3 regions of the Pseudoalteromonas sp. MM17-2 genome follow, and region 3 is predicted to be linked to each of the others. Evidence: predicted binding sites of a transcription regulator. Region 3 holds the regulator's gene; each other region holds the start of a gene.
The links. The regulator MetJ, encoded in region 3, represses methionine synthesis genes. The targets are predictions, from matches to a motif close to TAGACGTCTAGACGTCTA.
Positions count from the first base shown of each region.

Region 1: a site for MetJ is predicted at 5,479-5,496, ahead of metA (homoserine O-succinyltransferase). Genes of this name have one in related genera too.
Region 2: a site for MetJ is predicted at 3,437-3,454, ahead of metE (5-methyltetrahydropteroyltriglutamate--homocysteine S-methyltransferase). Genes of this name have one in related genera too.

Region 1 is NZ_JAKRFV010000015.1:52,009-61,909, reverse strand. Features, by position in the region: gene MHM93_RS12855 (glutathionylspermidine synthase family protein) at 5-1,162, opposite strand; gene MHM93_RS12850 (DUF1190 domain-containing protein) at 1,163-1,750, opposite strand; gene MHM93_RS12845 (DUF350 domain-containing protein) at 1,761-2,165, opposite strand; gene MHM93_RS12840 (PilZ domain-containing protein) at 2,191-2,556, opposite strand; gene ettA (energy-dependent translational throttle protein EttA) at 2,771-4,444, opposite strand; gene MHM93_RS12830 (DMT family transporter) at 4,526-5,413, opposite strand; gene metA (homoserine O-succinyltransferase) at 5,560-6,507, shown strand; gene MHM93_RS12820 (homocysteine S-methyltransferase family protein) at 6,497-7,552, shown strand; gene metH (methionine synthase) at 7,565-9,901, shown strand, end outside.
Region 2 is NZ_JAKRFV010000029.1:1,168-11,068, forward strand. Features, by position in the region: gene MHM93_RS17815 (Nif3-like dinuclear metal center hexameric protein) at 1-288, shown strand, start outside; gene MHM93_RS17820 (hypothetical protein) at 295-858, opposite strand; gene MHM93_RS17825 (hypothetical protein) at 864-1,559, opposite strand; gene MHM93_RS17830 (DUF2589 domain-containing protein) at 1,634-2,212, opposite strand; gene MHM93_RS17835 (LysR family transcriptional regulator) at 2,474-3,364, opposite strand; gene metE (5-methyltetrahydropteroyltriglutamate--homocysteine S-methyltransferase) at 3,664-5,934, shown strand; gene pyrC (dihydroorotase) at 6,060-7,103, shown strand; gene MHM93_RS17850 (2OG-Fe(II) oxygenase family protein) at 7,320-8,159, shown strand; gene MHM93_RS17855 (DUF3307 domain-containing protein) at 8,192-8,947, opposite strand; gene MHM93_RS17860 (hypothetical protein) at 8,940-9,569, opposite strand.
Region 3 is NZ_JAKRFV010000005.1:98,818-108,718, reverse strand. Features, by position in the region: gene MHM93_RS06350 (SPOR domain-containing protein) at 50-580, opposite strand; gene priA (primosomal protein N') at 600-2,825, opposite strand; gene rpmE (50S ribosomal protein L31) at 3,050-3,265, shown strand; gene MHM93_RS06335 (malic enzyme-like NAD(P)-binding protein) at 3,732-4,976, shown strand; gene metJ (met regulon transcriptional regulator MetJ) at 5,169-5,489, opposite strand; gene metB (cystathionine gamma-synthase) at 5,669-6,829, shown strand; gene metL (bifunctional aspartate kinase/homoserine dehydrogenase II) at 6,839-9,184, shown strand; gene MHM93_RS06315 (PBP1A family penicillin-binding protein) at 9,237-9,901, opposite strand, start outside.

The DNA of each region.
Region 1 (9,901 bases), on a different contig from region 3:
GTAATTACCCTAAAATAGTATGAGGGACGAACCGAGAGGTATCTTTGGTGATGGGGCCGTCATCTTCGCGAATAGTGAGGCCGCAACTTTGGTGTCCGACGACCCAAGAGCCGATCAAGGTGTGATTACCGGCAAACACGGGTAAGGGTGCTAACGCTTGAGTAATAAAGCCTTCGCTACCGTAACTACCGCTTTGGTGCACTCGGCCCTTGTCTGGATGCACCCAAGTGATGTTCTCGCCTTCGCGGCTAAACAGGGGTTTATTCACAAAGCCTTGCTCCAGCCCATCGCCTTCTTCACCGCTAAAGTAGGCGGCTAGGAGATTCGGGTGGCCGGGAAACATTTGCCACAGCAGCGGTAATATGGCTTTATTCGATAACACTGCCTTCCAAGGCGGCTCGACAAACAGGGTGCCGGTGCTGAGCACATGGGGAGCAAAGTCGTCATGCAGCAACTCTTCCCAAGGGTAAAGTTTAAAGAGTTGCGCGATAGGAGCATGTTCTAGGTCAGTGAGCTGGCCGTGCTCATCAACGCCAATATCTTCAATGGCCATGCGTGCCGTGGGTATACCTGCTTGATAGGCACAGTCCTGTAAATAACTGACGGTGCCTTTATCTTCAATTGAGTCGCGACTGTGGACAAAGTGCAGCAATTCGCGATTAGAGAAGAAGTTAAAACGCTCAATGAGCGCCTCTTGAATACTATTGAATTGATCACTTTGCCGTGGCAATTTGCCTCTATCTACTTGCTGTTCCAGCCACAGCCATTGGAAAAAACCCGCTTCATAGATGGAGGTGGGGGTATCGGCGTTGTACTCCAGTAATTTCGCAGGGCCGTTGCCGTGGTAACTAAAGTCCATGCGGCCATATAGGCTAGGCTCTTTGTTGTGCCAACTGGTGGCGATAAAGTCCCAATACTGCTCGGGCAAAGCGAACTTGCGCAGCCAATACTCGTCACGCACAACTTTGTCGACCAACTGCAAGCACATTTGCTCCAGTTCATTGGTCGGTTGCTCTAAGTCGTTCTCAATTTGCTCTAGAGTGAATTGGTAATAAGCGCTTTCATCCCAGTACTTCTCACCATCAATGCGGCAAAAATCAAAGCCGAAATAATCGGCCTGAGCGGCTAAATCCGGCCGCTCAGTAATAGGGTGGCGAAACATCTAACCGCCAAAGCTACGTGATGAAGCGCGGCGGCCAAAGCCTCCTCGGCTGCGAGTAACGCGCTTGGGCTTAGAAGCATATTTAACCTTAGACTTTTTCACCATAGTGGTGCCGCGATTGTTGACTGAGCCAATGTAATCATTGTTGGCATTGCGGAAGCTGAAAAAGTCATCGCGTGAGCGATAAAGGGGCTTCGCACCTGAGTAGTAATTCCCCCCTAAAAACGCGTATTTTTTGCGTTTTTTCTTCTTCTTCATAAGGTCTAAACCTTCATCCACCGCCTCAGCGACGGCGGCGATCATAAAGCCTGCCATAATGGGTCGCCAAATACTGCCTTCTTGCTCACAGCGCTCAAACCCGAAGTCATTTTCACAGAGGTTTTCATTGGCGTACTTTGGCGCTTCAATATCGTGATTAGCCAAGGCCTGTTGGTATTGTGCTTGGCATACATCGCGTTCGACGCCAAAGTCGGTGCAATCATCTACATCGGTAAATAATAGTGCTGGTTCTTCAGGGTCGGTGCAGCCACTCAGTCCGGCACTGGCACCGAGCATAAGTGTCAGTTTAAGTTTGTTAGTACGTTTCATTGCCGCCTCCTTAGTAGGTGATACAGGCAGCGTTGAGAATACCGGTGGCCAGTGAAGCAACCCCTAAAAATGCCCCTGCGCTCATATGGCCCTGGGCAATTTTTTCAGACAGCTTGGGCATGTATAAGCGCACTAAGAAAAAGGTCACTAATTGCATGATGCCAGCGATAACGCCCCAGATGGCAAAGTCTAGCAACGAGACCGAATTCACCGCTGCACTGGCAACCGGAAGGGTGAAGCCAATGAACGCACCACTAAATGCGGTGGCAGCGGCGGCATTGTTTTCCTTCATCAAGGTCCATTCGCAATGCGGGGTGATGAGGGTGTAGATGAATAGAAAGGCTAGGATAAGTAGGTAGCCTAAACCAAAGTACATGATAAAAGGGACAAAGCCCTGGATGGATTCCATGATCATTATTGTGCTCTCACTGCAATCGTTATTATTGTTCGGGCGCAGCAAGCTGCGCTAACTCCCTGTGCAGTAGCTTATCATCACCCACGTTAAGTTCAATAAGGCGTTTTAAATGAGTGGCACTGTCAATATCCATTTTTACACAATGTAAGCCAATGTGTTGCGGCTCAATGTGAGCTACTTCAGCAAGCATATCAATATCAACATCACTGCCAGATAGGTGGAAAATAAGCTCTACGCTTTGACCTAACTGTGGGTTGAAGTCATCAGGATGGCTTACCAAAGCGCCATTTAAGGAAAGATCAAGTAAATGACAGCCATGGTGCTGGTTATTAAATACCACGAGGGCGGGGCGTTGAAAAATAACACGAGTGAAGTTTCTGCGGTTTTCCATAACAGTTCCTGTATTGGCGCGTCTCCCTCCAGTGTAGTAGCCAGCCTTGAGGTTGTCCTTGGCTGTGAGTGACTTTTTTCGCTATTTCAATAAGCTAAAAATATCACAATGGTCATCAAGTAGTGGCGCGTTAGCGCAATCACAGTGCCATACTTCGGTGGATGCCAAAGGCACAAAAAAGCCCCATCGAGATGGGGCCTTTTTATGTGGTTAATTAACCAATCTTTTTATACTTAATGCGCTTCGGTTGTGCAGCCTCGGCACCTAAGGTTTTCTTCAACCAATGTTCGTATTCGGTGTAGTTACCATCGAAGAAGTTAATTTGGCCTTCGTCGCGATAATCAAGAATATGAGTGGCGATACGGTCTAAGAACCAGCGGTCGTGCGAGATCACCATGACACAGCCGGGGAACTCGAGAATTGCATTCTCTAACGCCCGCAAGGTTTCAACGTCTAAGTCGTTGGTTGGCTCATCGAGAAGCAATACGTTGCCGCCCGCTTTTAGTAGTTTGGCTAAGTGCAAACGGTTGCGCTCACCGCCGGAAAGGTCTTTGACGTATTTTTGCTGATCATTGCCTTTAAAGTTAAAGCGCCCCACATAAGCACGGCTTGGGAACTCGAAGTTGCCCACTTTCAACACATCTTGACCGTCTGCGATTTCATCAAATACGGTTTTGCTCTCGTCCATGTTGCCACGGAATTGGTCAACGGTGGCGAGTTCAACGGTTTCACCTAGGGTGATTTCACCACTATCAGGCTTTTCCTCGCCGCTGAGCATTTTGAATAAGGTCGATTTACCAGCACCGTTGGCACCAATAATGCCGACAATCGCTCCCTTGGGAACGCTAAAATCAAGGTTATCAATAAGCACACGGTCGCCAAAGCTCTTGTTTAATCCCTGTACATCAATGACCTGATCACCTAGGCGCGGGCCAGGTGGAATAAACAGCTCATTGGTTTCGTTACGCTTTTGATAATCGCCTTGTTGTAGTTCAGCAAATTGCGCCATACGCGCTTTTGATTTTGCTTGGCGACCTTTCGGGTTTGAACGTACCCACTCAAGCTCTTGAGCGATGGATTTTTGTCTTGCTTTCTCAGCTTTTTGCTCTTGTTGCAGACGTGCGTCTTTTTGCTCAAGCCAAGAAGAGTAGTTGCCTTCCCACGGAATACCTTCGCCACGGTCCAATTCGAGGATCCAGCCAGCCACGTTATCAAGGAAATAACGGTCGTGGGTTACCGCCACTACAGTGCCTTCATAATCATGTAGGAAGCGCTCTAACCAAGCGACAGATTCGGCATCTAAGTGGTTGGTAGGCTCATCGAGAATAAGCATATCTGGCTTTTCAAGCAATAAGCGGCAGATTGCTACACGGCGACGCTCACCCCCTGATAAATGCTCAATCTTGGCATCCCAAGCTGGCAGTCGTAATGCATCTGCGGCGCGCTCTAGGGCGTTATCAAGGTTGTGGCCATCGTGGGCTTGAATAATGGCTTCAAGTTCGCCTTGCTCTTTGGCAAGCGCATCGAAATCGGCATCTTCCATGGCATACTCAGCGTATACTTGGTCAAGGCGATCAAGAGCATTTTTAACTTCACTGACCGCTTCTTCTACAACTTCTCGCACCGTTTTGCTTTCATCAAGCTCAGGCTCCTGAGGAAGATAACCAATTTTAATGCCTGGTTGAGGGTGTGCCTCACCCTCAAAATCTTTATCCACGCCGGCCATAATGCGTAGTAAGGTCGATTTACCTGCGCCATTTAGGCCAAGTACACCAATTTTAGCGCCAGGGAAAAAGTGCAGAGAGATGTCTTTTAAGATAGTGCGTTTAGGTGGCACCACCTTTGACACGCGACTCATCGAGAAAATAAACTTATCAGGTAAAACCATGAAAGGAGCCTTTACAATGTGACTAATTTAAACTGCCGTTATTGTAGAGTTTCTATGGTGAAAGCGTCAACGAATGGCCCGTTAATTTGCCAATAATATGGCCACTCCAGCCAGCGCCAGTAAACCGCCCACTATCATACGCCAAGTCACCGGCTCGCGTTTAAAAAAGCCAATCGTCATGACCATCAGCGGGGCGGTGGCAAAAATAGTTTGTGCAATAGCCGGGTCGGTATGCTGCACCGCCGCCAATTGCAGCCACAAGCCAACAAAGGTGCCGAAAAAAACAGCCACGAGCAGCCAGCGTTTGTTATCAATACCGTGCAGTCGAATGGCTTGGTATAGGTCGCTGCGTTTTATAATCATTACCAGTAAAGCCACGCTCAATGTGCCGGCAAGGAGGCGAATAAGGGCGGCCCATAGGCTACTCATCGACTCAGTATTCATAGCCCCTTTTGACATCACCATGCCACTGGCTTGGCACAAAGCCGCAAGTAATGCGAAAGCCACGCCTTGAAAGTAAAACTTCTTATCAACTGGGGGCAAGTGGCGTTGAGGTAATACCGCGAGGATCACCCCCACCGAAGTGATGGCGATGCCCAACCAGGCCAGTAGCGGTAAGTACACACCTAACAGCACAATATTGAGTATGCCAGTCAAGGCTGGGGCGAGAGATTCGATTATTAAGGTTCGTGCTGGGCCAATACTGCGCAGGGCGCCAAAGTAGGCGCTATCGCCAATGGCGATACCGATAACCCCACCGGCGATAAGCCAGCCCCATGAGGTGAGCTGCACTGGCATGGCCCCATCGCCAAGCAGCGCCATGGCAATCACCATCATTAAAGAAGCGAGTAAGCCTTTACTTACATTTAATTGCAGCGGTGAAAGATGATGACTGAAGCCTTTGTACAATAAGGTAGAAAAGGCCCAAACCACGGCTGCACTGATTGCTGCAATTTCACCTATACCCATCATCGACTCTTAGTTAATTAATCGCGGGCATTATTGCAGCTAACTCATTCACTGCAACTTTATTTTGGACGTCTAAACATCTAGAGGTTGAAATTTCCAGTGTGGCGTTCATAATAGCCTCTTATCTTCTAATTCGGAGTACCGCCATGCCCATTACGGTTCAAGACGCTTTGCCAGCCATTATGGAGCTGCGCCAAGAAAACGTATTCGTGATGCCAAAAAGTCGCGCTCGGACTCAAGAAATCCGGCCCATGCGCTTGGCTATTTTGAACCTGATGCCGAATAAGGTGGAAACCGAAGTGCAATTTATTCGTTTGCTGGCGAATACGCCATTGCAGGTCAATGTTGACTTACTGCGTTTAGATACGCACCGCTCTAGCGCCAACTCAGAGCAGCATCTGGATATGTTTTATCAGTATTTCTCAGATGTTAAAGACAATAATTACGATGCCTTGATTGTTACCGGCGCGCCCTTGGCTCACTTAGAATATGATGAAGTAGGTTATTGGTCGGAGCTACAAGCGTTCTTTGATTGGGCGGAGCACCATGTGACCTCGACGCTATTTAGTTGTTGGGCGGCGCACGCTGGGCTTTTCCATCACCATGGACTTAAGCGTCAATTGCAGAAAAATAAGTTGTGCGGAGTGTTTGAGCATCAGTGTTATTTTGACCACGCGGCGTTAACCCGGGGCTTTGACGATCGCTTCTTAGTCCCGCATTCGCGTTATGGCCATATTGATATTGCTGCGATAAACGCCTGTAAAGAGTTAGTCGTGGTAGCAGGCTCGCCAAGGGTGGGTGCTTACTTACTTAAGAACCAGAGCGGTTCGCAGGTGTATATCACCGGACACCCTGAATATGATGCCGATACCCTGAAAAAAGAGTATTTACGTGATTGCGATAAAGGCGCTGACGCACCGATGCCAGAAAACTACTTCCCTAATGGCGACCCAGCGCAAGAGCCCTCGAAAACCTGGCAAAGCCATGCCTTTTTGCTATTTTCGAATTGGCTTAATTACTACGTTTACCAAACCACTCCCTATGATATTAATCTGGTTAGCCAGGATGTAAGGACTAACAACTATGCCGAATAAACGTGATGCATTAACACTGGCCCTCAACGAGCGCATTTTAATTTTAGATGGCGCCATGGGTACGATGATCCAACAGCATAAGCTCGAAGAGCATGATTATCGTGGTGAGCGGTTTCAAGATTGGCATGTGTTGGTCAAGGGCAACAACGATTTATTGAGCCTCACTCAACCGCAGTTGATAGCACAAATTCACCGTGAATATTTGGCAGCGGGCGCCGATATTATTGAGACCAATACCTTTAACGCCACGACCATTTCCATGGAAGATTATGACATGGCGAGCCTAAGCCGTGAGATTAACCTCGAATCGGCCCGGCTGGCACGCGCAGTGGCCGATGAGTTCACCGCTCGCGAGCCACACAAACCGCGCTACGTGGCCGGCGTACTGGGGCCAACATCAAAAACCTGCTCGATTTCGCCGGATGTTAATGATCCGGGCTATCGCAATATCACCTTCGATAAGCTGGTGGCCGCGTATATCGAATCGACCCTGGCGCTGATAGAAGGTGGTGCCGATCTGATTTTAATTGAAACCATTTTCGATACCCTCAATGCCAAAGCCGCTTCCTTTGCGGTAGAAGAAGCGTTCGAACAGGCTGGAGTGACTCTGCCGGTGATGATCTCCGGCACCATCACCGATGTTTCGGGTCGAACCTTGTCAGGGCAAACCACCGAGGCGTTTTATAATTCCATTCGCCATATTAAACCGCTCTCCATTGGCTTGAACTGTGCGTTAGGGCCAGATTTGCTGCGTCAGTATGTGGAAGAGTTGGCTAGTATTTGTGAAACCTACACCTCGGTGCACCCCAATGCTGGGCTGCCGAATGAATTTGGCGAATATGATTTAGAAGCCGAGGAAATGGCACAAGAAATCATCGACTGGGGGGAGCAAGGGTTTATCAATATTGTTGGTGGCTGTTGTGGGACCACGCCCGAGCACATTAAAGCCTTTAGTGATGGGCTAAAAAACATCGCTCCACGTACTTTGCCCGAGCTGCCGGTGCGCATGCGTTTAAGTGGCCTTGAAGCCTGTAATCTCAATTAAGGGGCCAATAACATGAATAATACTGCAACTTTTACCAATGTCGGCGAGCGCACCAATGTGACCGGCTCGGCGCGCTTTAAACGGCTGATCCTCGAGGAAGATTACGAAACCGCGTTAGAGGTGGCACGTGAGCAAGTTGAAAATGGCGCGCAGATTATCGATATCAACATGGATGAAGCCATGTTGGACTCTAAAGCGGCCATGGTCACCTTTTTGAACCTTATCGCCTCAGAGCCCGATATTTCGAAAGTGCCCATTATGGTGGACTCGTCGAAATGGGAAGTAATCGAGGCGGGACTAAAATGCATTCAAGGCAAGGCGATAGTGAACTCTATTTCCCTCAAGGAGGGAGAGCAGCCGTTTCGTCACCAAGCCAAGGTATTAAAGCGCTTCGGCGCCGCTGTGGTGGTGATGGCCTTTGATGAAAGTGGCCAAGCAGAAACCGCCGAGCGGAAGTTTGCTATTTGCGCGCGCTCTTATCGCATCTTGGTCGATGAATTGGGCTTCCCGCCAGAAGATATTATTTTTGACCCCAATATCTTTGCCGTGGCCACCGGCATAGAAGAGCATGACAACTATGCCGTGGAGTTTATCGAAGGAACTCGCCGCATCAAGGAGAACCTTCCGCACTGCAAGGTATCCGGTGGTGTGTCTAACGTCTCTTTCTCGTTTCGAGGCAACAATCCGGTGCGTGAGGCTATTCACTCTGTGTTCTTGTATCACGCCATTCAAGCCGGAATGGATATGGGCATCGTCAATGCTGGTCAATTAGCGGTGTATGACGATATTCCCTCTGAGCTGAGAGACGCCGTTGAGGATGTGATTTTAAATAAAGATGCCGGCGCCGGAGAGCGGTTGGTGGAATTAGCGCCTAAGTATTCGGGCATGGCGCAAGCTGAGAAAGTTGAGGATTTACAGTGGCGCAGTTGGCCGGTGGCAAAGCGCTTAGAACATGCCCTAGTTAAAGGCATTACAGATTATATTGATGAGGACACCGAGCAGTGCCGACAGCAGTTTGCTAAACCCATCGAGGTCATTGAAGGGCCGTTGATGGATGGCATGAATGTGGTGGGTGATCTGTTTGGGGCCGGGAAAATGTTTTTGCCGCAGGTGGTGAAATCAGCGCGCGTGATGAAACGCGCGGTGGCCTATTTAGACCCTTACATCGAAGCCGAGAAACAAGAGGGTGAAACCAACGGTAAAATTGTCATGGCCACAGTAAAAGGCGACGTTCATGATATTGGTAAGAATATTGTTGGCGTGGTGTTACAGTGTAATAATTACGAGGTGATTGATTTAGGGGTGATGGTGCCCGCTGAAAAAATCCTACAAACCGCGATAGACGAACACGCCGATATTATAGGCTTGTCGGGGCTTATCACTCCCTCTTTAGATGAAATGGTGCATGTCGCCAAAGAAATGAAACGCCGCGATTTTACCATTCCGTTGCTGATTGGTGGCGCGACGACGTCAAAGGCACATACCGCTGTAAAAATTGAGCCCCAATATGACAACGGTGTGGTTTATGTTAATAACGCCAGCCGTGCGGTGGGCGTGGCATCTAGTTTGCTAAGTAAAACCGCGAAAAGTGAGTTTTTGAGCAAAACTAAAGCAGAGTACGAGCGAGTGCGAGAGCAACAAGCACGCAAGAAACCCCGCTCCAAGCCCATAGGTTTGCAACAAGCACGCGCTAATCATGCCCAGCTTGATTGGCAAAACTACACTCCGCCTGTGCCTAAACAGCTAGGAGTCCAAGAGTTTCACTCGGTGCCAGTGAGCACCTTACGGCAATATATCGACTGGACGCCATTTCTTATGACCTGGTCTTTGGCCGGCAAATACCCGCGTATCATGAATGACGAGGTGGTGGGTGAGCAAGCGCGCTCATTGTTTGCCGATGCAAATGCAATGTTGGATGAGTTTGCGCGCCAAGGCAGCATTCAACCAAAAGGGGTGATTGGCTTATTCCCAGCAAACCGCGTGGGCGATGACATAGAAATATACCGCGACGAGCAGCGTGACGAAGTGATTTTACGTTCGTGTCAGTTACGCCAGCAAACGCACAAAAAGGGCTTTGCTAATTATTGTTTAGCCGACTATATCGCGCCTAAAGGTGTTGCCGACTACTTTGGCGCCTTTGCCGTGACCGGCGGGTTAGAAGAAGATGACTTAGCCCAGGCCTTTGATGACCAAGGTGATGATTATAATAAAATCATGGTCAAAGCGGTGGCTGACCGCCTTGCAGAGGCCTTCGCAGAATACCTGCATGAGCAAGTGCGTAAAGTGTACTGGGGTTATGCCGCAGACGAAGCGTTAAACAATGATCAGCTCATTCGTGAGAACTATCAG
Region 2 (9,901 bases), on a different contig from region 3:
CGAACGCCGCTGGCTTCAGTGGTACGCGATGAGGTAATTGAAACTGTTGGATTATGCACCGGCGGCGGGCAAGGCTATATAGATTTGGCTGCGAGTCTGGGGCTGGATGCGTATTTAACCGGAGAAGCTTCGGAGCAAACTATTCATAGCTCCCGAGAGCAAGGAGTGGATTTCTTCGCAGCTGGGCACCATGCCACTGAGCGCTATGGCGCCAAAGCCCTAGGTGAATTCTTAGCGCGTGAGCATCATCTGGATGTCACCTTTATCGATATTGATAATCCAGTATAGCGACGGTTATTGCTGCGCCAGCATGTTGTGCAACAATTGCTGCAAGAGATAGCGGCGGTCGGTGGCGCTGTAGCGTGCCTGCAGATATAAAAACATGGTTTGGGTGTCTGTGTGCTCTCCTAATGTTTGCCAGATACTATCAAGATAGTGAGTTGTTAAGGTCTCGGGAATGGGCAGCGGCTGCTTAGCAAACCCCAAGGCAAGCAGCTGCGCGAGTTTATCGTTGGCCTCACTAAAGTGTTGCTCAATGCGTTGCAGCTCCTCATTGAGTTGCTGCTCTGCTTTACTCAAGGTGGCGGCAACGAAAGCCCGTTTGCCTTTACGTTTACTGCGACTATGGCTTTGTACGGATGGATCTTGATAGCCATCGTCGCAGGCTTCAATCAGCCCGCGCAATGAACTCAGGGCACTGACTAAAGGGCTGCGCAAAGGTGCTAGCTTGACTTCCGTATCTTTCAGCCATTGCGCAGCATCAACAACATAGCTGGACTCCTGCGCCAGGTATTTGTCACTGAGTGCGGGTAACAACATTAATTGTGTGATAATGGTTTCTTTGAGAACGGATTGCATGGCCGTTACTCCGGCATCAGCTTGTTCTTGGTCTGGCCGTTCTCAATGCCTGTGGCCCATTCTAAGCCCTCTTCACGAATGGTAATGTTAAGACGGATGCTGTTCTGAGGTGTGGCGGTTTCTTTCACCTCGGAGCTGACCACGCTGGTTTTTATCGTAGGTGGAGTGGAGCGCGATTTTAAGGCGATAGCGGAAACATTGTGACGCACCTGCTTATTCACCGCACTGAGACGCTCAAATGGTACTTCTTTATCGGAGCCGCTTTTTTTCAGGGCTTTTTGAAATGCTTCGTCAACGGCTCTGACCATACTCTCTTTGCTGATCCGCACATCTCCGTTACGTTGGCGCTCTGTTACTTTATCCAATGCGGCACGGGCTTCTCTGTCGAAATTATGTTGAAAGCTTTTCGTACGACTGAGAATATCTTCGTCATCGAGTGCTTGGTTAAAGTGGCTCATCAAGGCTTTGTGAACATTGGCGGGGCTGTCTAATTCGGCATTTTTAGCCGGAATGTGCTGATTTATGGTCAATGGCATATCTATGGTCAGCTCAGGGACGCGCACCCGAGGTAGACTCATGCCCTCAAGTAAGGGGTGATCTTTGTAATATTCGGCTACGGCAGCTGTTTCTTCGTCGGCAAGGCGGCGTGCGTGCACTAAGCTTATCATCAGCGATCCTAGCACCTCACTTAATTCACTCATGGCGTTTCCCTCTTAGTGAGTTAGATAAGGGGGCGCAGCCTAAGGCTTTGCCCCCTATGTTAGTTAATGTGGCGTTATGCCGCCGATTCCACTTCAGTAATAGAGTTCTCTAAAATGCCTAACAGTTTCTCCGTTCCCGCTGGAAGCTCGTCTTGAACGGCACGAACATTAACAGACAGGCTGTAGGTACGCTCAATTTTCGATGAGCTTGAGCTCGACTTCTTGTACGAGTAGCTGGCGCTGAGTTTAGCTGATACTGGCCCCCAACCTGCTTTCACCGAGAGCTTACTATTGAGCTCATGAGAGGAGGAAGTACTGGACTCCTGCACTGAGTTTATCTTTGCGTTAAAAGCAATAGTGGTCTCTTCAACGCGAATAAATGGAATGGGTAACATGGTTAAGATGGGTACGGTAAGGTCGAATTTCTTCGGCTCTGTGCCGGTCACATTACCATCTCCATCTCGGGTTTCTACGGCCTTCATATAACTGAAGGTGATCATGGTGGGTTCATTGCTGTCAGCGTCAAAGCCGACAGATTTTATAAAATCTACCGAGGTCTGAGCCGATTGCGCTTGAGCGCGTACCACAGCATCAAGGGGGCCGCCAATCATAGATTTAAAATCAATACTCGATAGTTCGTCGCCAATAGCCATACAAATTCTCCTTTTTTTACGGCGCGGTTGAGGCTCGAGTTACACTGCCTACTCGAGATAGGTGTGTATAAAAAACACACAAGATTTATAGTGTATAAAAGGCAAGAGTGATAGTTAGTTTGTTAACTTTATTTTTACCTTTGTCCCTGTTAATTTCTAAGTTGTTCTTTTTAAGGGACTAAAGTGAAGGGGCTGTTGAAATGGTCAGAGCAGTGCGTCTGTGTGCAATGGGGCCAATTGACCAATCAGCCCCAGCCTTTGCTATTTACGCGTGTTATTTTGTTTACAGGTATTCAAGAAGTGGCGATAGACAGGGTTATCTTTCATTTCTTTTTTCATGGCCAAGTACATGGGGCGATTAAGACCCAATGCACCAAGGGGAATAGATTTTATTAACCCTTGCGCTTCATAGGGGGTAACAAGCCAATCAGGTAGCGCAGCAACACCCATGCCGGCGCTCACTAATTGGAAAATAAGCAAGCCTTGATCAACGCTTTTCAAGGTGCCATCAAAACGCGCGTTTTGGATAAAGTGTTTGAAAATATCTTGGCGCTCGCGAGGAATAGGGTAGGAGATAATGGTTTCGTCTTTTAAATCCAGCGCCGTGACATAAGCTTTATTAGCCAGCTCATGGTCGGGGGCAACGATCAGCTTGAGCTTAAAATCGAATAAATGCACGTACTCTAGGCGCTCTGGGTCACGTATATCCGAGGTTAATACCAGATCTAAATCGCCCTCAAGCAGCTCAGGAATAGCGTCGTAACTAAAACCACGTTCGTAGTCCACGTGAATGTCGGGCCAAAAGTTATTAAACTCTTTAATTGTCGGTAATAACCAGTGAAAACAGGCGTGGCACTCGACGCTCAAGCGTAATTGCGAAATTGGCTGATTTAAGCTCTCTTTCAAACGGCATTTCGCCGCTTCAACTTTTGGTAGTACATCATGCGCAAGCTCTAATAGCAGCATGCCTTGTGGTGTAAATCGTACCGGGTGGGTTTTACGCTCAAACAATTGGCAATCGAGTTTGTTTTCTAAGTCTTTGATTTGATGAGAAAGTGCAGATTGAGTTAAAAACAGCTCACGTGCGGTATTCACTAAAGAGCCGGTCTCTTTCAAGGTGGAAATAGTCTTGAGGTGTTTTATATCTATCATCTTTAGTAAATCTCATAAAAATTGTGAGCGGTGCTCAACGTGAATACAGTTTACTGCATCGTAATAGACATTTCAAAGTCTAGACGTCCATAATTGATGTATAAAATGTAAACGCAAAGCTAACCATAGATAAATTCCACTATAGCAACAAAAATGACAGCGGTGTCATCTAATTTGGCATTTACTTATAATTTTTAGCTATGAATAAAATTCACATTAATGGTGAGAAAGCTGCGGTTGCACAGTGGGGTAGAGAAATCTAATGTTTAGCCATCTATATAGCTAAACGAAGTTTTGTTATGGCATTAATACATAATCTTGGTTTCCCTCGAATCGGCAAGCAGCGGGCGCTTAAATTTGCCCTTGAGGCATACTGGGCAGGCACCATCGATCAGTCCACATTGCGAGCAAAAGGGGCTGAGATACGCAAGCAAAATTGGGCTTTGCAAGCACAGGCCGGTATTGAGTTGCTCCCCGTTGGTGATTTTGCATGGTATGACCATGTGCTCGCTACCACGGTAATGGTCGGAGCCGTGCCAGCGCGTCATCACAGCGCAGATAGCCACCCTCTCGATACCTTATTTCGTATTGCTCGTGGGCGAGCGCCCTCAGGGTGTGCCTGTGCCGCCAGTGAAATGACCAAATGGTTCGATACCAACTATCATTATATTGTGCCCGAGCTCAGCGCCGAGCAGCGCTTTTCGCTGACTGATTCAGAGTTATTTACCCAGGTCAGTGAAGCACAGCAACTAGGCTATACACCAAAGCCTGTGCTTATCGGCCCGGTGACCTATTTATACTTAGCCAAATGCGCCGATGAACCTTTTGACAAACTTGCGCTATTGCCTCAGTTACTTGAGGTGTATCAGCAGATATTGGACAAACTTGCAGCGCAACAGGTTCAGTGGGTGCAAATTGATGAGCCTATTCTCGCTCTAGAATTGGATAGTGCTTATCGCCAAGCCTTGAAAGACAGTTTTACGAGTTTATCTGGCCACGGGGTGAAGCTGCTATTGGCCACTTACTTTGATAATGTCAGCCATCATCTTGATGATATTCAAGATTACGCCATCGACGGAGTACATTTTGATTGGCTGGCGAGCACGGTGGATATACAGGCTTTAGATAAGGCCGTAGGCAATGAGCGAGTGTTGTCCTTAGGGGTTGTTAATGGACGTAACGTTTGGCGTGCGGATTTATCCTCGTTGCATGCACAATTACATCCTATTGCTGATCAGCGGGGCGAGAGGTTGTGGATAGCCCCTTCATGTTCATTGCTTCATACTCCGGTAGATTTAGAGCAGGAGCAGCAGCTCGACAGTGAACTAAAAAGCTGGTTGGCTTTTGCAACACAAAAGTGTCAAGAGCTGCAACTGTTACGTCATGCACTGCATAGCAGCGACACCACTGCCATTGATCGCTACAGTGCTGCGGTTAAGGCTCGGCAAAGCTCAACGCGAGTGAATAACAAGAGGGTGCAACAAAGTGTTGCGGCGCTCAGTGCGCAAGACGCACAGCGACAAGGTGCGTTTTCTAAGCGCTCGAAAACCCAGCGCCAAGCCTTGCAACTGCCACTATTACCGACCACCACTATCGGATCTTTTCCGCAGACCCAAGCTATTCGCCAAGCGCGGCGGGATTTTAAAAATGGTACTTTAGACTCCCAGGCGTATCACACGCAAATGGAAGCTGAAATTCGCTACGTCATTGAAGAGCAACAAGCGCTTGGTTTGGACGTGCTGGTGCATGGAGAAGCTGAGCGTAACGATATGGTCGAGTATTTTGGTGAACTGCTCGAGGGCGTATCCTTTACTCAGTTTGGCTGGGTGCAAAGCTACGGCTCGCGCTGTGTGAAGCCACCGATCATTTGGGGTGATGTGGCCCGTTCGCAACCAATGACTGTGCATTGGAGCCGCTATGCGCAGTCACTTACAAAAAAACCGGTGAAGGGCATGTTAACTGGGCCGGTGACGATTCTATCTTGGTCTTTTGTGCGTGATGACTTAGACAATCCCACTATAGCCAAGCAAATCGCGGTAGCGCTGCGTGACGAGGTTGTGGATTTGCAAAATGCGGGCATTGGCATTATTCAAATTGATGAGCCTGCTTTTCGTGAGCGCATGCCGTTAAAAACAAGTCATTGGCAAGATTACTTGGATTGGGCGACTTATGCATTTCGCGTGGCTGCCAGCGGCGCCGAGGATAAAACTCAGATTCATACCCACATGTGTTACAGTGAATTCAATGACATTATTGGCGCTATTGCTGATATGGATGCCGATGTCATCACCATTGAAACGTCACGTTCTCATATGGGGTTACTGAATGCCTTTGAACACTTTGATTACCCCAATGAAATAGGGCCGGGTGTGTATGATATTCACACTCCTAATGTGCCCGATGTTGCGTCGATAAAGACCTTAATTCACAAAGCTGCACAGAAAATACCTGTTGAGCGATTATGGGTTAACCCTGACTGCGGTTTGAAAACGCGACAATGGCAAGAAACCCGAGCTGCGCTTTATAACATGGTAGAGGCCGCAAAGGAGTCACGACAAGAGCTGAACTAAATTAAGGTCACTGTAGCGGGGTGGGCCTAGGCACCCCCGCTCAGCCTAGGTATTACCCCGCAGATTGCTTTACTTTCCCTTGTATCCCCCCTAAGATCACACAAATTTTTCAGTGGATAAGAGCAATGACAAGTACCCCGCAACGTATTACCCTCACTCGTCCTGACGATTGGCACATTCACCTACGCGATGGTGAACAGCTAAAAGATACCGTGCGTGATGCGAGCCGCTATATTGGCCGCGCGATTATTATGCCTAACCTAGTGCCACCTGCGACCTGTACCGAGACGGCATTAGCCTATCGTGAACGGATCATGGCGGCAGGTCCTAGCGCGCAATTTGAACCATTAATGGTACTTTATCTCACTGATAACACCACGCCTGAAGAAATTCGTAAAGCGAAAGCCAGCGGTAAAATTGTCGCGGCTAAATTGTATCCTGCTGGCGCGACGACTAACTCGGCTTCAGGGGTGACGGATGTTGAAAACATTTATCCTGTGCTTGAGGCAATGCAAGAAGTTGGCATGCTGCTTTTGGTTCATGGTGAGGTGACCGACTCCAGCATCGATATTTTTGACCGTGAAAAAGTGTTTATCGAAACCAAACTGAAAAAAGTGGTCTCTGATTTTCCTGAGTTGAAAGTAGTGCTCGAGCACATTACTACCCGCGATGCCGTGGAGTTTGTGCGCTCAGCATCAACCAATGTGGCAGCAACTATTACGGCTCATCACCTACTATATAACCGTAATCATATGTTGGCTGGTGGAATTCGCCCGCATTACTACTGTTTACCGATTCTTAAGCGTAATACCCATCAACAAGCCTTGATTGAAGCGGCTACCAGTGGCAGCGCGAAATTCTTTATGGGCACCGATTCGGCACCGCATTTAAAAGATAAAAAAGAAGCATCCTGTGGCTGCGCCGGTGCCTATACCGCCCATGCTTCATTGGAGCTGTATGCAGAAGCGTTTGAGCAAGCCGGTGCGATGGATAAACTAGAAGGCTTTGCCAGTCATTTTGGTCCTGACTTTTACGGCCTTGCGCGTAACAGCGATACTATTACGTTGGTGCGTGAACCCTGGAAAGTGCCTGAAAGTTATCCACTTGCCGATGACAAAGTGATCCCTATCTGCGCCGGTGAAACACTTAACTGGCAGGTTAAGGACTAAGAGTTTAAAGCCCGGTTTGATACCGGGCTTTTTATTGGCTATCCCGCCATGCGATGTCAGCTGCGCTGTTACTTTGATCTGCGTCAATAGCTGCTTCGCTGAGACGGTTCTGCGGACAATTGTCCTTATGAATTATGGTGGCTTTGACTAAGCTCTGGCGCTAAAATTAAGCATGTTTTTCGTGCTTAGCGCTACAACGAACAGGTGAAATTTACCATGCACTTACCTACAGTGGACTATCAGTCGCCCAACGCTCCAGCTGAATTTGTCGAGTCTCTTCGCAATACCGGCTTTGGGGTATTGACGAACCATCCGATCCCGCAGTCTTTAGTGGAATCAATTTATGAAAATTGGCAGGCTTTTTTCAACTCTGAGCAAAAGCACGAGTTTTTATATGATAAGACTACACAAGACGGATATTTTCCACCGGAAGTAAGTGAAGTAGCCAAAGGCTTCAATGTTAAAGACATTAAAGAGTATTACCACGTTTACCCTAAAGGTCGCGTCCCGGCACAACTAGAAGAGCAAATTCGTGAGTATTACCGACTTGCTAATGAGTTTGCTAGCGAGCTATTGAGCTGGGTGCAAGCGCACGCACCAGAAGAAGTACAAAAACGTTTTTCCATTGATCTTAAAGACATGATCAAGGACTCTGAGCAAACCTTACTGCGTATACTTCATTATCCGCCAATGACCGGTGACGAAGAGCCGGGTGCTATTCGCGCGGCGGCGCATGGCGATATTAACCTATTAACGGTTTTACCTGCAGCGAACGAGCCTGGCTTACAGGTGCAAACTAAAGAGGGTGGTTGGTTAGATGTGCCAAGTGACTTCGGTAATCTGATCATCAACATTGGTGATATGCTGCAAGAAGCATCAGGTGATTACTTCCCTTCGACCATTCACCGCGTTATTAACCCGACGGGGAAAGCGTCAACGAAATCACGTATTTCACTGCCACTGTTTTTGCATCCGCGCCCGGATGTGGTGCTCTCCGAGCGCTATACAGCAGATAGCTACTTACAAGAGCGTTTACGAGAGCTTGGCGTAAAGTAATTGGAAAAAGCCCGCATTAGCGGGCTTTTTCGTTATAGGGTGTTTAACAAGGCGCGGGTAGCGAGGCCGATGGCCAATGTTAAGGTGACACTTAATAAGGTGCCCAGCATCACGTATTCGGTCAGGTGCTTTTCTTTGCTATTGGTCAAATCGCCAAAGCGAAACACCGATTTAGCCGCTAACACAAAACCGACACCAGCGAGTTCATCAATCAGTACAAAGGTGAGCATCAGCACGCGCTCAAGTACGCCAATACTATGGCCCGCCTGTGGCAGCTGTTGCTCATTATGGCTACAAGGTAGCTGCCAGCGTTCCAATAACATGCGAATAGCCACGGAGCAGGGGTTTAAAACCAAGGCATAGGCAAGCAGCGTTACCCATAATGATTGTGTACTCAGCCCCTGACTCGCCCATTGTGTGAGGGTATCTGCATCACTGAGCCACAGGCACAGCGAAATGATCACCATTATGTGTGCGAGCTGATCAACGACAAAGGGTATAATACCGCCTCGAGTATAGGACTTTCCTACATCAATGAGCCAATGGCTGAGCATAATACTCAATGTAGCCAGCAACACGCCCGGCCACTCTCCTAAGCCGTAAATGTGCTCCCACGCAATAAGCACGGTGGCCGATAACGCGCCGTGAACTAACACATGCAGTGCTAATTTGGTTGATTTATAGTGGTAAGTGTTGCGATTGTGCACCCAGTGCATTGGTTGCAAATAAAAATCGGCAATAAAGTGCGCTAATAATAGCGCCAGTAGAAGTGCTATTTGCTCATCCATAAGCATGTTCCTTTGCGGCTACGGCTATAAATTCATCAACGAGGTGGTAGTTGCCAGCGTTAAGTAGCTTGGTGGCGTTTTCTCTTGAAGTTTCAAGCTCTTTGGCTATGGTTGCATGGTCATTATTACGTAACCAATGGTACAAATACAAGGCTTGTGCTTGTTTGGCACTGGTGTGACTGATCAGGTTATCTATAAAGCGAATATTCAATACAAAACTTGGGCTCATGTCTATTTGGTGTAGACTAAGACGTAGACGCATATTTTTTATATTATCTAAGCCCGTCCCCGAGAGGAGTAGCGCTGGACCGGTGGCGGTTTTTATGTCTTTGCGGTAGTTATCTATCGGGCCCCATGCCTCACTAATGCGTGCGTCCAGAGCTCGGGCACGTAAAAACAACCGCAGCATAATGCTGGCTAGCAAAGGGGTGGGGCTTTGGCTAAGAATACATTGGAAGGCATCACCGCGATAAATGCTAAAGTCGCCATCGAAGCGTTCACAGATAGCGCGTAGCCCTTGCTCTAGGCTATATAATGCATTGTCATAGTCGTCACTGCTTAGCTTACGAGAGTCGACGAGATCACCGCTTAACACAGTGTAATAAGAAGGTGTTTGGGGCATAAAGGAACTCTCAATGGTTACATTCTGTTAAGTAACTAATTAAAGTTACATGTACTTAGGTAACTCAATATAGTTACATAAACCCGTTGATGCAAGGAAACACACGCAAGTCGAGCGGTAAGGCAGATGGTAGGAATTATTTATTCTAGTATTCTCGATTGATGGAACTAATGAATTCATATATGCTGATGTCTTAGCTATCCTGCTAGAATTAAGAAAAGACCAATAAAAACAAAGTAGTAACCTAGTGAATAGAATTAATTAGGGAAAATTTAAAAAAATTAATGACAACGCTGTCATTAATTGTGTAACATAATTTCAACATGGGTTGA
Region 3 (9,901 bases):
TGCTGTGCCTGCTAGGTTATTTACATGGCGATAACGGCTTTCGCTTTGCCTAATTCCACAACCAGATGCCACAGCCCATGATTTTTGCCTGACGCTTAAGCTTGTTCTTATCGCTCTCTGCGCCGCGCTTGGTCGGATAGGGGCCTAACCGTACTCGAAACCAGACGCCATTGCTGCCTTCAGTGCGCCTGATTTCTGATACTAGCCCGACAAAGGCTATTTTGGCCTTGAGCGTTTCCGCCTGCGCATAGGTTCTAAATGACCCGCATTGCATTTGATAAGGGCCTTTTTGCTCAATTTCTTTAACCTCAACCTCTATCTCGGCTTGCTTTATTTCGTTAATAAATTCGGGCGTTTGCGGTTTTTTAATTTCTGGCTTGGAGGCGCTTGGTTTCTGCTTAACTTGCTCAACAGCCTCAGGATCAGCATTGGTTTTTATATACCAGAGGCCGTAAGCGAAGCCGGCGAGTAACAAAATGGCCAAAGCAATAAGCACAAGCGGCAGAGGCTTTTTTGCTGGGGCTTTTTTGTTCTTACCACGCTGAGGTCGTTTGCGATTTATATAGTCGTGCTGCGCCATAATTGTTTTTGTGTTCTCTTTACATCATGTCTATGGGATCAACGTCCAAATTCCAGCGTACTTTTTGTGCCAGCTTATTACTACCGAGGTAGTTCATTAGTTGCGCCAAAAAGCCGTGTAGCGCGCCTCTATCTTGCCCTTGAATATGCAATTGATAACGGTATTTGCCAGCGACTCGTTCGAGCGGTGCGGGAATCGGACCCAGCAATTGTATCTTAGGCACGGGGGCTGCGGGAACTAAATCCGATAAAAAGCGCAACAGTAGTGATAAATCATGCGCTTCCGCCCTTAGCAGGGCTAAGTGCGAAAACGGTGGCATTTCTGTTTCATGGCGCTCTTGCAAAGCATAACGAGCAAAGTGTTGGTAACCATTGTTGACTAAATCTTGCAATAGTGGGTGCTCTGGGAAGTGAGTTTGCAGTAACACGGTGCCTGGTTCGCCACTGCGACCTGCGCGTCCTGCTACTTGAGTCACTAGTTGTGCTAAGTGTTCGGTGGCACGGAAATCACATGAGTATAACCCGGCGTCGACATCAAGAATAATGACTAGGCTGACATCAGCAAAGTGGTGGCCTTTGGCTAGCATTTGTGTGCCCACCAATAGGCGCGCGCCGCCGCGATTGATGGCAGCCAGTTCTTCCTCCAAACTGCCTTTACGTCGTGTTGAATCTCGGTCGATACGGCTGATGGGTGTGTCGGGAAATTGCTCGCTTAATGCTTCTTGCAATTGCTCGGTGCCCAGCCCCACCGGGTTTATTTGTGTGCTACCACAATCCGGGCATTGCATGGGCGGTGCACTTTGCTCGCCACAATGATGGCACACCAAACGACGCATGGCCTTGTGGTAGGTCGCGCTGGTGCTACAACGCGAGCAATCGCTGAGCCAGCCGCACTCATGGCAAATGAGCGAAGGGGAAAAGCCGCGACGATTCAAAAACACCATCACTTGCTTTTGTCTCGCCAGCTCACGCTTGATATAGGCAAGGGCGCTATGGCTGAGTCCAGCCTCAAGGTGCTGACCTTTAATGTCTATGAGTTCAAATTGATTGTCACTGCTGGTTTGTGCCCGTTGAGTGAGACTGAGCAATTGGTACTTATCGGACAATGCACGGTTGAGTGTTTCCAGGGCAGGGGTCGCGCTGCCTAGAACTAAGGGAATGTTTTGCTGTTGCGCACGGTAAGCGGCCAGATCACGGGCGTGATAGCGTAGGGTGTCTTGCTGTTTGAATGAGGCGTCATGCTCCTCATCGACAATAATCATGCCTAGGCGTAAAAACGGCATAAAAATCGCCGAACGTGTGCCGATCACTATAGCACAGCTACCTTTTTGGCAAAACCGCCAGGTTTGCAAACGTTCATTATCTGTCAACGCTGAGTGCCAGAGCATAATTGGCGTATTGGGGAAGCGGCGGCGAAAGCGGTTTACCGTCTGTGGTGTTAGGCCTATTTCAGGGACCAAGACTAAGGCTTGTTTGCCCTGTTGCAAAACCGCCTCTAAGCACTGCAGATACACCTCGGTTTTGCCGCTGCCTGTGATCCCCTCAAGTAAAAAAGCGGCAAAGCCTGGGGATTGGTTAATGGTTGTGCAGGCGATGGCTTGTTCGCTGTTTAACCTTGGTTTGTTGGCCACCTGTAATGGCTGCTCGCGCCATTGACTATCAAATTCAACTGCTTGAGTTATTAGTTTTTTATTGATGAGGGCATCAATGGTGGCTTTGGAGTAGCCCAGAGCTTTAATTTCCGTGGTGGGCGATTTCCCTGATTCAGCTAGCTGCTTAAGCAAGGCTTGTTGCTTTTTCGCCCGCAGTGTCGGTTGTTGTTGCCCTTGCTCGGTGAGTTGCAGGTAATTAATGCTGGTTTTATCAATATCCGCGCCTTCACGCAGCGCTTTTGGCAAAGCGGTAAAGACGGTTTCACCTAATGGATAATGATAATAGCGAGCAGTAAATTGCAATAACTGTAGGTGACTGTCATCAATAATGGCAGTGCTATCGAGCACGGCTTTAACGGCTTTGACTTTATCTTCCGGCATCTCTGTGCTGGCTTTTACCTTTAACACCATACCGGTCAGGACACGCGAACCAAAAGGAACACTGACCCTTACCCCTACAGTCACGGCGCGAGAGCGCAACTCGATGGGCAATAAATAGTCGAAGCTACGGTGTAAGGGCACCTTAAGTGCTACTTCAAGGTAGCACGGGGTCGCGTTGCTACTGTGGCTGTTGGAATCGCGAGATGATGGCAACAAAAATCAGGCCCCAAGAACTAGAATATAGCGCTAATGTACTAAATTCATGGCGCAGTGAATAGCCGCAATTAAAGCTTGAACATTAATCAGGAGTAAAATAAAATACGCGGCCTTAAGGGTGCTGAGCGGGTTATATCCATGCTTTGGCACATTGAAACTAACGCGTATGGTGCCAAACTTCGGGTTTGGAGAGCGATACGGCCTATTTAGAGGTAACCCCCATGAAAGAAGGTATCCACCCTAAGTACGAAGCAATCAACGCAACGTGCTCTTGTGGCAACAAATTCCAGACAAGCTCTACCCTGTGTAAAGACATTCACCTAGACGTATGTTCAGAGTGTCACCCTTTCTACACTGGTAAGCAAAAGATCCTTGATACAGGTGGTCGTGTAGATCGCTTCAATAAGCGCTTCGGTGCGCTTAGCAGCAAGAAGTAATCTTTGCTTGTCGAGAAAAGCACCTTCGGGTGCTTTTTTTGTGTCTATGATTTTTATCCATCCCCATTATTCATACTAGCCATTTCACCTTAAGCTCTAGCTCATTTAAAGTGACAAAAAAAGCACAATAATGACGCTAAAGTTCACTAAAATTCACTTACTTTGTTATTAGCGAACAATAAGATTCGTTATCCGAACGGTATTCTTTTTAGTTATATTAAGTTATTTGGATATAGCATTATGCATGGCTTTAGGTGGTTTTTTATGCATGCATAAGTCCCTATAGTGCATGGAATATCAAAATTTACACATAAAGCTTTAGATAATGTGCATGAATTTGGGCTTAAAACCCTTTAATTTCGTACAACAGGATAGACCTGATATTGCTTGAATATATTTAGAAAAGCGGTATGGTTTGCCTTAACTAGCTGAACTCTCACATACATTTCTAGCAGGATACTCGTTCATGTCTGACTTTCGTGAAAAAGCCCTCGATTACCACGCTAACCCCGTTCCAGGAAAAATTAGCATTGAACTCACCAAAAGCGCCGAGACCGTTAACGATCTCGCTTTAGCCTACAGCCCAGGTGTTGCAGAGCCGGTGCGTGAAATCGCTGCCGATGCTAACAATGCTTATAAATACACGGCCAAAGGCAACATGGTTGCTGTGATCTCTAATGGCAGTGCCATTTTAGGGTTGGGTAACTTAGGGCCGTTAGCGTCTAAGCCGGTCATGGAAGGCAAGGCGCTACTGTTCAAGCGTTTTGCTAATCTTGATTCCATCGATATCGAGGTGAAGCATCGCACCACGGAAGACTTTATTAACACTGTAGAAAATATTGCCGATACCTTTGGCGGTATTAACCTCGAAGATATTAAAGCCCCAGAGTGCTTCGAAATCGAGCAAGCGCTCATTGAACGCTGTAATGTGCCAGTATTTCATGATGATCAACACGGCACTGCTATTGTCACTGCCGCAGGCATGCTAAACGCCTTAGAAATTCAAGGTAAAGATATTCGTGATGCCTTGATCGTGTGTTTGGGAGCTGGCGCAGCGGCAGTTGCGTGTATGGAGCTGCTTATTAAGTGTGGCGCTCAGCGCGAGCATATTTACATGCTTGACCGTAAAGGGGTGATCCACACGCGTCGTGATGACTTAAATGAATACAAGCAATTATTTGCTAACAACACCGATAAGCGCACCTTGCAAGACGTTATTGCCGATGCCGATGTGTTCGTTGGTGTTTCTGGCCCAGATTTGCTCTCAGCTGAAGACCTTAAATTGATGGCCGACAAGCCGGTCATTTTTGCCTGTTCTAACCCAGACCCAGAAATTAAGCCGGATGTGGCACACAGTGCGCGCAAAGACTTAATTATGGCCACTGGGCGCTCTGACTACCCGAACCAGGTGAATAACGTACTGTGTTTCCCATTTATTTTCCGTGGTGCACTGGACGTGCGTGCCACCGCTATCAATGATGAGATGAAAATTGCCGCTGTAGAGGCTATTCGCAGCATCGCCAAGGAGCCAGTACCTGAGTCAGTGTTAACGGCATCTGGAGTGAGCGAATTAGAGTTTGGCGCGCAATACATTATTCCCAAGCCCATGGATCCACGATTATTGCCACGCGTAGCGAAAGCCGTGGCGCAGGCGGCTGTGGACTCAGGTGTTGCGCAAATTGATATGCCAGCGAATTATATGGCTGAGTAATCACTTTACTACTCAGCGCTAGAAAAAAGAAAACCCAAGCTTAGTGCTTGGGTTTTTTTATGGCTTGCAAAGAGCAATTGCTTCACTAACCGCTTTTCATACAGGCCGACTTGCGACATGTATGAACAACACTAAGCTAGCTCCTGCAATGAGGCCTAATGCTCAGGGGTTAGTTAAACTTGCTTGTCTTTGTTAGTCCTCTCCGATAACAGGCACTTCCACACCCATTTCTTCCATAATTTTTCTCACCTCTTCAGGTACCTTCTCCGGATTATCTTTTCGGAGATCTTCGTCATTTGGCAGCGGTTGACCAGTAAAGGCATGTAGAAATGCTTCACACAGCAACTCACTGTTGGTGGCGTGACGAAGATTATTCACCTGGCGGCGAGTACGTTCATCGGTTAATACTTTTAAAACATTGAGCGGGATGGAAACGGTAATTTTCTTTACCTGTTGGGCTTTTTTTCCATGCTCCGCATAAGGGTGAATGTATTCACCATTCCACTTGGCCATAATTTGCGTCTTATTTTTGGTCACTTAGGCATCAATAAGGGCGAAATTTTATCGCGTTGGTAAGGATAGTCAAATATTCATAAATTAGCTATTTAGACGTATAAATGTTTTGACTTCTAAATTGTGTTAATTTAACCTTTTAGACGTCTAAACATCTATTTTCTTGATTGGGGGCAAATATGTCACAACTAAAAAAAGACACCATCGCCGTGCGCCATGGTATTGATGCCGATAAGCACCACGGTGCGGTGGTGCCACCCATTCATTTATCGACCACCTATTCCTTTGCTGATTTTGATAGCAAACGCGAATATGATTATGGTCGTAGTGGTAATCCCAATCGGGATATTTTGGCGCAAACCTTAGCGCAACTAGAAGGGGGAGAGCACGGAATTATCACCGCGACAGGTATGGCCGCAGTGCATCTAGTGACGCAGCTACTGACACCCAATGACACGCTAGTGATCCCCCATGATTGTTATGGCGGCAGTTATCGCTTATTTACCTCTTTAGCCAAGCGAGGGTTGCTTAAGGTCGAGGTTATCGATTTCACTCAATCAAACTGTTACCAACGCTTAGTGGCCGCCAAACCCAAACTGGTGTGGATTGAAACGCCCAGTAATCCCATTTTGCGACTCACGGATATCCGCGCAGTGTGCGATGCCGCGCAGAGCATCGGCGCGCTGGTTGCAGCCGACAACACGTTTTTATCTCCCGCCTTACAAAACCCGTTGTTATTGGGTTGTGATGTGGTGGTGCATTCGACCACTAAATATATCAATGGTCACTCCGATGTGGTCGGTGGTGCGGTGATCACCAAAACCAAAGAGTTAGGTGAAGAGCTGGCATGGTGGGCTAATAATATTGGTATTACCGGCGCCGCTTTCGATAGCTATCTCACCCTGCGTGGTTTGCGTACTTTGAAAGTGCGCCTGAAGCAGCATGAAGAAAATGCCTTGGCGATTGCTCAATACCTTGAACAGCATCCTAGTGTGCAGTCAGTTTACTACCCAGGGTTGAGTTCGCACCCACAACACGACTTGGCAAAAGCGCAGCAACAGGGCTTTGGCGGTATGGTGAGCTTTGACATTAAAGGCCAGCTGCAAGACAGTGCAAAATTCCTCACCTCAGTACAGCAGTTTACCTTAGCGGAATCGTTGGGCGGGGTGGAAAGCCTTATTTGTCACCCCGCGACCATGACTCATGCGGGCATGGACAAGGCCGCTCGACTTGAGGCTGGGGTCGGCGACACGCTTATCCGGATTTCTGTAGGTATTGAAGATAAGCAAGATCTTATCGATGACTTAGATGCCGCTTTTAACGCGTTAGCAAGCAAATAAGAGGATACTATGACTCAGGTTGTACATAAGTTTGGTGGTTCGAGTCTCAGCAACGCGGCGCGTTACCATGCGGTCGCCAATATTGTTATCGGCAACAGCCAACTCGGTGACGTGGTGGTGGTCTCTGCGGCGGGCAAAACCACGGATACGCTAGTGAAGTTGTGGCAGGCCTATCAACAGCACGATAGCCATGGTTATCATGATGTCTTGCAGTTGCTACGCACCCATCAGCATGAGCTTATTGATGAGCTATTAGCAGCGCACCAAGCACACGCTCTGCAATCACAGCTTAATAGTGAGCTTCAGCGCATAGCTGAGCAATTGCAGACAAACACCTTAGATGAGGCGTCCTTATTAGCCCATGGTGAACTGTGGTCGGCCCGCTTGCTGGCGACCTATTTGCAGCAGTTAGGCTATGCTGCGCAAGATCTTGATGCGCGGCAGCTACTGTGTATGCACCAAGGGCAACTACTGCATTTGGACAATGAAAAGCTCTGCGAGCGCCATATTGCCAGGGATAAAATCAACGTCGTAACGGGGTTTATTGCCGCCGATAGCAACCAGCAAACAGTCACCTTGGGACGCAATGGCAGTGACTACAGCGCCACTTTATTGGCCCGTTATGTCAACGCCAAACAAGTTTGCATATGGACCGACACGCAGGGGGTTTTCAGCACCGACCCACGTAAAGTAGCCGATGCCTTAAAGTATCAAAAAATTTGTCGTGGCCAAGCCAACCGCCTTGCCCAGTTAGGTAATCCGGTATTGCATGCGAAAACGCTGTCGCCTTTGCAAGGTAGCGCGATTAAGCTATCGGTGCGTAGCTCCTATGACAGCGATGCCAGTGGCACTGAGATTGTCCGCGAAGGTTACTGTAAGCATAAACGTTTTTTGACCACCATAGAGGGCGTTGACCTATATCGTGTGTCGAGCCTTAAAGTGGATGAACTGGCAACGTTAAGCCAGCTTATACAGCACACCATAGGCCATTTTCAGCAGCAGGGTATAGACTTTTTGATTGTACCCAGCGCCCATAGCACTCTTATTTCCCGTGAGCTGGGAGAGCGTGGACAACTCGTTGAGTCAAATCTCAATGGGTGCGCCTTAGTCAGCCCAAACCAGTATACTCAGCAAGGCTACCAAGAAATGCTGGCATGCTTAGAGCAACTTAACTTAACTATCCGCTTTAGCCACTGCGATCAAGACTACGCCTTGGTACTGACCGATCAAATCATTGATGCCGATAGTTTAGGCAAGGTACATCGCACTTTAATTGGCGCACATCAGCAAATTGCCGTGATTGTCGCCGGCCTTGGAAATGTGGGCAGTGTGTTTTTACAACAGTTTACGCAGCAGCTAGCGCGTTTAGAGCAGCATTTTGAGGTAAAACTGGTTGGTCTACTGCGAAGTCGCAGCATGTTGTTTGACCCCTGTGGGTTAGACCCGCAGAATTGGCAAGGTCAATGGTTAGAACAAGCGGTTCCCTATCAAAGCGAGCAGTTGTGCGAACGCCTCAATGAGCTTGATTACGAACACAAGGTGGTCATTGATATAACCGCCAGTGAGTCATTCAGTGTCCTTTACCCTGACTTTGTGCGAGCTAACTGTCATTTGATCAGTGCCAACAAGTATGCCGGAACAGCGCCACATAGTTGGTATCAGTCGTTACGTAACGAGCTGGCAGAGCGCAATCTCAAATGGCGTTATAACACCAGTGTTGGCGCTGGGCTACCCATTAACTTTGCATTAGCTGATTTGCAGCGTAGTGGCGATGACATCACCCGTATTCAAGGTGTGTTTTCTGGGACGTTATCATGGCTATGCAGTCACTATGATGGCAGCCAAGCTTTTTCTGAGCTGCTTTTTGCGGCGCAAAAGCTAGGTTTTACCGAGCCCGATCCACGTGAAGATTTATCCGGCCGAGATGTACAACGTAAGCTGTTGATCCTCGCACGCGAGTTGGGTTTGCAGTTGGACATTGACGATATTGAGCTAAGCCCACTGATGCCAGAGTCTTTAGCAAAAGGGAGCTGGCAGGATTTTCTCGATAATATTGCCTTACTTGATGACTTTGTTAGCACCCACGCACAGCAGGCGCAAGCCGAGCAAAAGGTACTGAGGTACAACGCTGACTTACGCATTGTTGATGGCAAGGTAAAAGCCCAAGTGGGTCTTGTTGCAGTGGCACAATCCAACCCGTTAGCGGGATTAAGTCCGGGCGACAATATCTTTGTCATCAACAGTCGCTGGTATGCGCAGAATGCCTTGGTTATTCAAGGCCCAGGTGCAGGGAAAGAGGTCACCGCTGCAGGTGTCCACTCAGATCTCTACTGGCTTATTGAGAGTCTTAGTTAATGCGGTAACAGGGTAATAAAAAAGCCAAGCATTATTGCTTGGCTTTTTTTATTTAGAAGAGTTCGTCTTCAGTGGGCAGCTCAGGTTCATCATGCCCTTGAGTTTCGAAGATCACCGGCGGCGCTTTTTCCACATACTTAGTGGGGGCAGTCCCTTTTATAAAGTATTCAAAGCGGCTGGTGTGGTCGTTTTGATGACTTAATAATCCTGATTTTAGATCAATTCGTACTGATTCCAGTCCTTCGGGTGGCTCGATAGGGGCCGCAGGCTCATCTTCAAGGGCCACACGCATGTAATCAATCCAAGCCGGTTGCGCTGTTTTTGCACCAGATTCGGCACCAAAGGTTTGTCCTTTCCCTAAGTTGTTGTTGTAACTGGTACGTCCTAGCGGATTACCTGGGTTATCGAAGCCAACCCATACTGTGGTCATAACATTGGCGTTAAAGCCACTAAACCAGGTATCGACCGAGTTGTTGGTGGTGCCGGTTTTACCTGATAAATCACGGCGCTTTAACCGCGTCGCGCGCCAGCCAGTACCATTCCAGCCGGTGCCATGCTTCCAGCTGCCACCACCCCAAATTGCACTGGTCATCGCATCGGCAATTAAGAAGGCATTCTGTTTAGAAATAACCCGAGGTGCGCATTGCGGTAACTGGGTATCAGTAGCCTCAGCGCTGTCAGTGTTGTCGGGGTTACTCTCACTGGCGCCGCTGGGCT